3 regions of the Delftia sp. 60 genome follow, and region 2 is predicted to be linked to each of the others. Evidence: predicted binding sites of a transcription regulator. Region 2 holds the regulator's gene; each other region holds the start of a gene.
What was found. The regulator HrcA, encoded in region 2, represses chaperone genes, less so after heat shock. The targets are predictions, from matches to a motif close to TTAGCACTCNNNNNNNNNGAGTGCTAA.

Region 1 (3,270 bases), 290 kb from region 2:
TGCGCACTGCCTGGCCCAGGTCTTCCAGGGTCACCTTGTCCAGCGCCAGGCCCACTTCTTCAGCGATGACCTTGCCGCCCGTCAGGATGGCGATGTCTTCCAGCATGGCCTTGCGGCGGTCGCCGAAGCCAGGAGCCTTGACAGCCACAACCTTCAGGATGCCGCGGATGGTGTTGACCACCAGCGTTGCCAGGGCTTCGCCTTCGACGTCTTCTGCAATGATCAGCAGGGGACGGCCGGCCTTGGCCACGGCTTCCAGCGTGGGCAGCAGGTCACGGATGTTGCTGATCTTCTTGTCGAACAGCAGCACGAAGGGGTTGTCCAGCAGGGCAACCTGCTTTTCAGGGTTGTTGATGAAGTAGGGCGACAGGTAGCCGCGGTCGAACTGCATGCCCTCGACGACGTCGAGTTCGTTGGCCAGCGACTTGCCTTCTTCAACGGTGATCACGCCTTCCTTGCCGACCTTGTCCATGGCTTCGGCAATGATGCTGCCCACGGATTCGTCGGAGTTGGCGGAGATCGAGCCGACCTGGGCGATTTCCTTGGAGGTGGTGGTGGCCTTGGATTGCTTCTTCAGCTCTTCCACCAGGGCGGCGACAGCCTTGTCGATGCCGCGCTTGAGGTCCATGGGGTTCAGGCCGGCGGCCACGTACTTGGTGCCTTCGCGGACGATGGCCTGTGCCAGCACGGTGGCGGTGGTCGTGCCGTCACCGGCGATGTCGTTGGTCTTGGAGGCCACTTCCTTCACGAGCTGGGCGCCCATGTTCTGCAGCTTGTCCTTGAGTTCGATTTCCTTGGCGACCGAGACACCGTCCTTGGTCACGGTGGGGGCGCCGAAGGAGCGCTCCAGCACCACGTTGCGGCCCTTGGGGCCCAGGGTGACCTTGACCGCGTTGGCCAGGATGTTCACGCCTTCAACCATGCGGGCGCGTGCTTCGCCGCCGAAAACTACGTCTTTTGCTGCCATTTCAATTCTCCGGATTCAGTTGGAAAGTGCGGTTTCGAAGCGCGGATTACTTTTCGACGACTGCGAACAGGTCGTCTTCCTTCATCACCAGCAGTTCGTCGCCATGGACCTTGACGGTCTGGCCGCTGTACTTGCCGAACAGAACGCGGTCGCCGACCTTCACGTTCAGAGCGATCACTTCGCCCTTGTCGTTCTTCTTGCCGGGGCCCACTGCCAGCACTTCGCCCTGGTCGGGCTTCTCGGCGGCATTCTCGGGGATCACGATGCCCGAAGCCGTCTTGGTTTCGTTCTCGAGGCGCTTCACGATCACGCGATCGTGCAGGGGACGCAGGTTCATACCAACTCCTAAATCATCAACAAAGTTGAAACAAAGACTTGCCGGCCCGGCGGGCCGGCATTCGAAGCAATGTGGGACAGAGGACTGTTAGCACTCATACCCAACGAGTGCTAATAATAAGGCAATTCGGCCAGGATTCAAGGGGTAGGGTCGATGTGCCGCAGTGTGTAACGACGCCTCACATGCTTTTGCGCCACGGATTCCCGGTGGGTGTTGGCTCATCGCTCGGCCAGCACTATGGCAAGACGTGGCATCTGCGGAGCCCGCGCCGATGGAGTTCCTGCGGCGCGCTGCTGGGGGCCAGAGTCCTGATTGCAGGACGTCCAGGCGCTAGAATGTGAATGAATCTCATTCATCCATGCGATCTGCGCACATGGCCAGGGCGCCCCTCCCCGTCGTTGTCCATCCGATGCGTGGGGGTCCCCGGCGCCACGGATCGGTTGCCCATCTGCGCGTTGTGCCTCACCTCCAGACTTTCATCACTGACGAATGCAGTGCCCTTGCGGGTTCACGGTCGGCTGCTGCATTCCTCCCGTGCGCAAAGGCTAGGGGATGAAACGCGATCCGGTCTCCGCAGCGCGGGGTGAGCCGATACCTGGGCGCCAGACTCCAGAGGCTCCCCTGGTTGCGCTCTATACGCGTTGGCGCACGCCTGTGATGCGCATGTTGCGCCGACACTTTCGAACCACTGCAGCGGTCGAGGACGCGGCGCAGGAAGTGTTCGCGCGGGTGGCCGCCACGGGCAGGAATCTCGAGCCCGGGCAGGAGCAGCCCTATCTGCGGCAGACCGTGCGCAGCGTGGCGGCGCGAGACTGGGAAAAGGGCCCGGAGGCGCACGGGCTCCAGAGTGTTCCGTATGACGACTGCCAGCAAGAGCTGCTTGCCATCTCTGCCGAGGGCTTCGGAGACACCGAGCGTCAAGCCGAGAGCCGCCAGCGGCTGACGCGGCTGCACGAGGCGATCCAGGAACTGCCGCCACGGCAGCGCGAAGCCTTCATTCTTCAACGGATCGAGGGGCGCACCGTTGAGGAAACCGCCGATTGCATGGGGATCAGTACACGGATGGTGGTGAAGCACCTGGGCCGGGCCGTCGGCTATTGCGAGACGCGCATCTTGTTCGCAAGTGCCACTCAGATGAGGCGCCTGCAGGCCCTGCAGGGCACACTGGATGCCGAAGAAGACAACGACGACGAATGCGCCGCCCCACCGGCGCAGGGCAAAAGAGCATGAGCGCAGAGCCAGGCCATTCCCGGTTGCAGGACCTCCCGCCCGAGCAGGTGCTTGGGCTCAACCATCGCGCGGGCGAGTGGTATGTGCGTCGCCAGCAGCCCGGCTGGTCGGGCGCGGACGAGCGCGCTCTCGACGAGTGGCTGGCGCAGGACCCGGCCCATCGCGAGGCCATGGACGGTGTCGGCCGCGCCTGGCGTGAAGCGGAGCAGCTCAAGGCCATGTTCCCGGCCGTCTACGGGCGCAATCCGCCAGCGGCTGCCGCCCGCGAAGCGCCGCGCGCCGGCAGGCCGGCGCCGCAGCCACGCAGTGCTGCAGGGGCCGCGGACCGGCCGCGCAGACCCGCCATGGCATCGGCCTTCGCCGCAGCACTGTTCGCCGTGGTTGTTGCCGGGTACGGCTGGCACCGCTGGGACAACACCGCCAGCTATGCGGTCGATATCGCCACCGCTCCGGGTGAACTTCGCCGCATCGACCTGCCCGATGGATCGCAGGTGGCGCTCAATGCCAACAGCCGCCTTCAGGTGCGCTACTACCCCCGCCGGCGCGAAACCGTACTCGACCAGGGCGAGGCCTTCTTCCAGGTCGCGGCGGATGCCGACAAGCCCTTCACCGTGGACAGCGGCGGCAGCCAGGTGCGCGTCGTCGGCACCGCATTCAATGTGCGGGCAGCCCCGCCGGAATTCGTGGTGCAGGTGCAGGAAGGGCGCGTCGAGGTGCGCTCAAAGACCCATCCCGA
Region 2 (3,270 bases):
CGCGACCTGGCCATGCAGTTCATCTCGCACGACATCCGTGCGCCCGTGGCATCCATCATCACCTTGCTGGAGATGCAGCGCGGCGCCGTACAGGCACCCGACCTCGGCCTCCTGCTGCCGCGCATCGAAGGCTATGCCCAGGCCTCCCTGCAGCTGGCCGACGATTTCGTGCACCTGGCACGCGCCCAGCAGCAGGCGCTGCGCCGGGAACGGCTGGACCTGGGCCTGGTGCTGGACCAGGCCGTGGAAAGCTGCTGGGCCCAGGCCTCTGCGGCCCATGTGCAGCTGGAGTTCCACCTGCCCGAACAGGAATGCCCCGTGTTGGGCGATGCGGGCATGCTCCACCGCGCGGCCGTCAACCTGATCGGCAACGCCATCAAATACGGAGCGCGCGCAGATCAGGCAAACCCCGCCACGGTGCAATGCCTGCTGCGGCAGGACGCAGGCCATTGCCGCATCACCATCCGGGACCACGGGCCCGGCATGGATGGGCAGGCCGTTGCCCGGCTGAGCCAGCCGTTCGAGCGCCTGGACCATCACCAGCACCTCGACGGCGTGGGCCTGGGCCTGGCCTTTGTGCGCACCGTGGCCGCCCGCCATGGTGGGCGGCTTGAGATAGAAAGCACGCCCGGCCAGGGCAGCTCCTTCAGCATCGTGCTGCCGAAAGCGGAAAAGGCCTGACTGGCATCTCAGGGACGCGGATGCGGATGCGGATGCGGAAAACGAAAAAGCCCTGAAGTCTTTCAACTTCAGGGCTTTGCGTTTTTTGGTGCGGCTGGCAGGAATCGAACCCACGACCCCTTGGTTCGTAGCCAAGTACTCTATCCAGCTGAGCTACAGCCGCAACGCTTCGCATTGTAGCAGCGGGTTTTGGGGCTCCCGGACAAAAGCGCCATATTTCTGCAAAAAACCCGGCGACCGCATTCCCTGGCAACCGGGCGATGGCATCGCCATGCAGCGCCGTGTGCCCAGCAAAAAAGCCTGCCGCCCGGAAAGGCGGCAGGCTTTTCATACCAATGGATGGTAGGGCCTCCCAGAGTCGAACTGGGCACCAACGGATTATGAGTCCGCTGCTCTAACCAAGCATGAGCTAAGGCCCCTGATTCACCAAGGCAGCACGGATGCAGGCCATGGCAAACAACTATTGTAGAGCCTAACCCGCAGGACTCAGCGCTTGTGACTCAGCGCATTGCTGACGAGCTTGGAGGTGATGTCCACGATCTGGATCATGCGGTCGTAGTGCATGCGGGTGGGCCCGATCACGCCCAGCGTACCCACCACCTTGCCGTCGAGCTCGTAGGGCGCGCTGACCACGGACAGCTCCTCGAAAGGCACGACCTGGCTTTCACCGCCGATGTAGATGCGCACGCCTTCCGCCTGGCTGGAAAAATCCAGCAGCCTGAGGATCTGAGTCTTTTGCTCGAACAGGTCGAAGGCGCGGCGCAGATTGCCCATGTCGCTGGAGAAATCGCTGACCGACAGCAGGTTGCGCTCGCCCGCGATGACCACGTCCTCCTGGGCGCTGGTCATGGCCTCCGTGCCGATGTTGACGGCCGCCTGCATGAGCGTGGCCACCTCGCCGCGCAGCAGCTCCACCTCGCCCTTGAGGCGCTCGCGCACCTCTTCCATCGCCAGGCCCGCGTAGTGGCTGTTGAGGAAGTTGGAGGCTTCGATCAGCTGCGAGGACGAGTAGTCCACGTCGGTGAAGATGACGCGGTTTTGCACGTCACCGTCGGGCGATACGATGATGACCAGAAAGCGCCGCTCCGACAGCCGCACGAATTCGATGTGCTTGAACACCGAGGTGCGGCGCGGCACCAGCACCACGCCCACGAACTGGGAAAGGCTGGACAGCAGGTTGGCGGCGTTGGCGATGACTTTCTGCGGCTGCTCGGGCGCGAGCTCGGGCGTCACGATATCGGCACGGTCTGCAGTGAGCATGGTGTCCACGAACAGCCGGTAGCCCCGGGCGGTCGGAATGCGGCCCGCCGAGGTGTGCGGGCTGATGATCAACCCCAGGTCTTCGAGGTCAGCCATCACATTGCGTATCGTGGCAGGCGACAATTCAAGCCCCGACGCACGCGACAGGGTTCGCGAGCCCACAGGCTGGCCGTCAGCGATATAACGCTCGATCAGCGCTTTGAGCAACAACTTGGCACGTTCGTCGAGCATGTGATGATTTTAATGATGTAATTTCCAGAAATGACGTCCACGTTTCGCCACGTTGCCTTGATCGGGAAGTACCACGCTCCCAGCGCAAGCGCCCCGTCCGAGAATGCCAGCAACGCGCTTGAGCGCATTGCGGACTTCCTCAGGCGCCAGGGCTGCGAAGTCGTGCTTGATACCCAATCGGCCCTGCACGCAGGGCTCACAGACTACCCCACCCTCGATGTCGATGGCCTGGGCAGGCATTGCGACCTGGGCCTGGTCGTCGGCGGCGACGGCACCATGCTCGGCGTGAGCCGGCACCTGGCGCAATACGGAACGCCCCTGATCGGGGTGAACCAGGGCCGCCTGGGCTTTGTCACCGACATCGCGCTGGAGGACTTCGAGGCCACGCTCACGCCCATGCTGCAGGGCGAATACGAGGAGGACCTGCGTCCTCTGATGTGCGCCCGCGTGATCCGCGACGGCCAGTGCGTGTTCGAGGCCCTGGCCATGAACGACGTGGTGGTCAACCGCGGCGGCACATCGGGCATGGTGGAGCTGCGCATCGAGGTGGGCGGCCGCTTTGTCTCCAACCAGCGCGCCGACGGCCTGATCGTGGCCACGCCCACGGGCTCCACGGCCTATGCCCTGTCCGCTGGCGGGCCGATGATGCATCCGTCCATCCCCGCCTGGGTGATGGCACCCATTGCGCCGCACAACCTGTCCAACCGCCCCATCGTGCTGTCCGATGCCAACGAGGTCACGATCGAGGTCGTGGCCGGGCGCGATGTCAGCGCCAATTTCGACATGCAGTCCCTGGCCTCGCTGCAGCACGGCGATCGCATCCTCGTGAGCCGCGCCCACCACAGCGTGCGCTTTCTGCATCCCAAGGGCTGGAACTACTTCGCCACGCTGCGCAAGAAACTGGGCTGGAACGAGGGAGGCGCCTGACCATGGCGCTCAAGCGCATCGTTCTGCGCGACTTCGTGATCGTGCAGGCCCTGGATCTGGACTGGCATGCGGGCTTCACCGTGCTGACCGGGGAGACCGGCGCCGGCAAATCCATCCTGATCGACGCATTGCAGCTGGCCCTGGGCGCCCGCGCCGACGCCGACGTGGTGC
Region 3 (3,270 bases), 3.8 Mb from region 2:
TAGGGCACATGGGTGAGCCTGACCTTGGCAAGGTTGGCAAACAGCTCACCCGCCAGATGCGCCGAAGTCCCGGCGCCCTGCGAGGCATAGGTCAGCTTGTCGGGACTGGCCTTGGCGGCGGCCATCACGTCCGCCACCGTCTTGTAGGGGCTGGCGGCGGGCACCACCAGCACGTTGGGGCCGCGGCCGATCAGGATCACCGGGGCAAAGGCCTTGTTGCTCCCGTACGGCAGCTTGGCCTGCAACGCCGGATTGACGGCGTGCGCGAACGAAGCCACGACCACGGAGTAACCGTCCGGCGCACTCTTGGCAACGTTGTCGGTGCCGATGATCGTGCCGGCACCGGGCTTGTTGTCCACGATGACGGGCTGGCCCAGGTCCTTGGCCATCTCGGCCCCCAGCGTGCGGGCGATCAGGTCCGTTCCACCGCCTGGCGCAAAGGGCACGACGAGGCGCACGGGCTTTTCAGGGAATGCTGCAGATGCTGCGCTGCAGACAGTCGCGAGCACGGCAATGAACGCAATGGCCCTTGCACAACGGCGGGCGGCGAAACTGGGCATGGTGTGTCTCCTGGTTCTATGGACAGAGGTCTGGTCACTGCGCCAGCGTTGCGATGACGCTGGCGACTGGCTTGTGAAAGCTTAGGGAAACGCACCGCGCTTGTGACCCCCCATATTCCAACCAGTGAAATTCCAAAGCGGGCGCGCCAGAGCCTGCGGCTGCATTTCCCTTGCATTCGGTGGAATACTTGGCTTCCATCAGGCGCCCGTACCCGGGCAGTAAGAACACAGCTTTCGACACCGGGGCAAGCGCGTCCTCCCACCAGCGGCAGCAGCATGACGAACAGGCGATCCCCCATCCTCCATGACAAGCCGGGACAGTCCCCGAGCAACCGCTCCCTGGAAAGAGGCGTCGAAATACTGCGTGCGTTCAGGCCCGGCTCGGAACTGCTGGGAAACAGCGACCTGGCGGAACGCACCGGCCTGTCCAAGGCCACGGTCACCCGGCTGACGCAGACCCTGGTGGGCTGCGGCATGCTGCAGGCCGACCAACCAAGCCGGGCCTTTCGCCTGGCCCCGGCGGTCCTGAGCCTGGCGCACGCCATGCGCACGGGCTCGACGGTGCTGTCGATTGCGGCGCCCCTGATGCGCACCCTCGCCGAGACACGCCGGATCAACGTGGGCCTGGCATGTCCCGACCGGGACGAGATGGTCTACCTGGAATCCATCCGCTACAACCGCCGGATCGTGCTCAGGCATGTGGTCTCGGGCCAGCGCGTTCCCATGGAACTGACGTCGCTGGGGCGCGCCTACCTGGCAGCGGCGCCAGCGGCCAGGCGCAAGGCCTTGCTCGACAGCTTCAGGCTCAAGAGGGGCGCCCAATGGCCTGCGCTGGAGCAGCAGATCCAGGCGGCGATCAAGTCCGTGAAAAGCCAAGGCTTCTGCGCCGCATCGTGGCAGCCGGAAGTGGTTGCACTGGCCACGCCGCTGGTGACACCCGATGCCATCTATGTCCTGAACTGCAGCGTCTCCACCACGGAGCCTTTGCCGGCCATCGTGCAGGAGCTGCACCCGGCCTTGCTGCAACTGGGCCGGCAGATTGAAAGCCTGCTGGAAAAACTGTAATGCTCTCCCAGCAATATGCGCCCACCGCTGGCAAGCAGGGTTTCCAAAAATCGCTCAGACTAGGCACAAACGACTTTTGGCACTCCAAAAATGAGTGCAACCGTCTGAAAAACCCACGGAACTTTGGCTTTAGCACTCGGTCATAACGAGTGCTAATATGAAGGAATGGAAGAAAGGAACTCTGCAATGACAAACGCCTCCGGCTCCATTGCGACCACCTTGGCACCCGCTAACCCCTGGGCCCTGGTGCCGCCTCTGGGCAATTTGGATGCCTACATTTCCGCGGTCAACCGCCTGCCCATGCTCACCCTTGAGGAAGAGCAGGACTACGCCCGCAAGCTCAAAGAACACAGCGATCTGGACGCCGCAGGGCGTCTGGTGATGTCCCACCTGCGCCTGGTGGTGTCCATCTCGCGCCAGTACCTGGGTTACGGCCTGCCGCACGGCGACCTGATCCAGGAAGGCAACGTGGGCCTGATGAAGGCCGTCAAGCGCTTCGACCCCGATCAGAACGTGCGCCTGGTGAGCTACGCCATGCACTGGATCAAGGCCGAGATCCACGAGTACATCCTGAAGAACTGGCGCATGGTCAAGGTCGCCACGACCAAGGCCCAGCGCAAGCTGTTCTTCAACCTGCGTTCCATGAAGCAGGGCCTGAAGTCTGACGCCGCCATGGCCGAGGACGGCGCCATGCTGCGTGACACGCTGACCTCGGGCGAGATCGACGCCGTGGCAGAGAAGCTCAACGTCAAGCGCGAAGAAGTCATGGAGATGGAAACGCGCCTGGCCGGTGGCGACGTGCTGCTGGACCCCTCGCCCAGCGACGATGGCGAGCAGGCCTTCGGCCCCATCGCCTACCTGGCCGATGGCGCACACGAACCCACGGCCATGATCGAGTCGCGCCAGCGCGACCACCTGGCCACCGACGGCATTGCCATGGCACTGGATTCGCTGGACGACCGCAGCCGCCGCATCGTCGAGGAGCGCTGGCTCAAGGTCAACGACGACGGCTCGGGCGGCATGACGCTGCATGAGCTGGCCGCCGTGTACGGTGTCAGCGCTGAGCGCATCCGCCAGATCGAGGTGGCTGCCATGAAGAAGATGAAGAAGGCCCTGGCCGAGTTCGCCTGATGGCCTGGGCTGACAGGCCGCTTCACGACAAACCCGGATAATCTCCGGGTTTTTTATTGCCCGCAGCCTTTGCGGCCCCCACGTACCCCATGCCCGCCAGCGCCATCTCGCCACTACGCCGCCTCTTCGCCAATGCCTTGGCCACCGCCTTGGCCTCGGCCCTGCTGCCTTGCGCTGCCGTGGCGGGCGACAACTGGCCCAGCAAGCCGCTGCACCTGATCGTCGGCTTTCCCGCAGGATCTTCCCCGGACCTCACGGCGCGCGCACTGGCCGAGCCGCTGGAAAAGCGCCTGGGCCAGCCCGTCGTCGTCGAGAACAAGGTGGGCGCCGGCGGCAACATCGCAGGCGAGCAGGTGGCCCGTGCGCGCGACGGCCATACCTTCAGCGTGATGATCAACGGCAACCTGACGATTGCCCGCCTGCTCAACCCCGCCGTGCGCTACGACCCTGTGAAGGACCTGCAGCCCGTCAGCCTGATCGGCGTGGCGCCCCTGGTGCTGGTGGCTCCGGCCGG

Region 1: the regulator HrcA is predicted to act here: its motif matches at 1,392-1,418, upstream of CLV01_RS26925 (co-chaperone GroES).
Region 3: the regulator HrcA is predicted to act here: its motif matches at 1,755-1,781, upstream of rpoH (RNA polymerase sigma factor RpoH).

Annotation. Positions count from the first base shown of each region.
Region 1 covers NZ_PEFD01000001.1:5,988,024-5,991,293, reverse strand. The annotation lists gene groL (chaperonin GroEL) at 1-967, opposite strand, end outside; gene CLV01_RS26925 (co-chaperone GroES) at 1,014-1,304, opposite strand; gene CLV01_RS26920 (RNA polymerase sigma factor) at 1,857-2,534, shown strand; gene CLV01_RS26915 (FecR family protein) at 2,498-3,270, shown strand, end outside.
Region 2 covers NZ_PEFD01000001.1:5,702,228-5,705,497, forward strand. The annotation lists gene CLV01_RS25665 (CHASE2 domain-containing protein) at 1-681, shown strand, start outside; tRNA gene CLV01_RS25670 (tRNA-Arg) at 768-844, opposite strand; tRNA gene CLV01_RS25675 (tRNA-Ile) at 1,022-1,100, opposite strand; gene hrcA (heat-inducible transcriptional repressor HrcA) at 1,168-2,172, opposite strand; gene CLV01_RS25685 (NAD kinase) at 2,203-3,099, shown strand; partial or broken gene recN (DNA repair protein RecN) at 3,102-3,270, shown strand, end outside.
Region 3 covers NZ_PEFD01000001.1:1,863,706-1,866,975, reverse strand. The annotation lists gene CLV01_RS08390 (tripartite tricarboxylate transporter substrate binding protein) at 1-560, opposite strand, end outside; gene CLV01_RS08385 (IclR family transcriptional regulator) at 837-1,625, shown strand; gene rpoH (RNA polymerase sigma factor RpoH) at 1,812-2,756, shown strand; partial or broken gene CLV01_RS08375 (Bug family tripartite tricarboxylate transporter substrate binding protein) at 2,846-3,270, shown strand, end outside.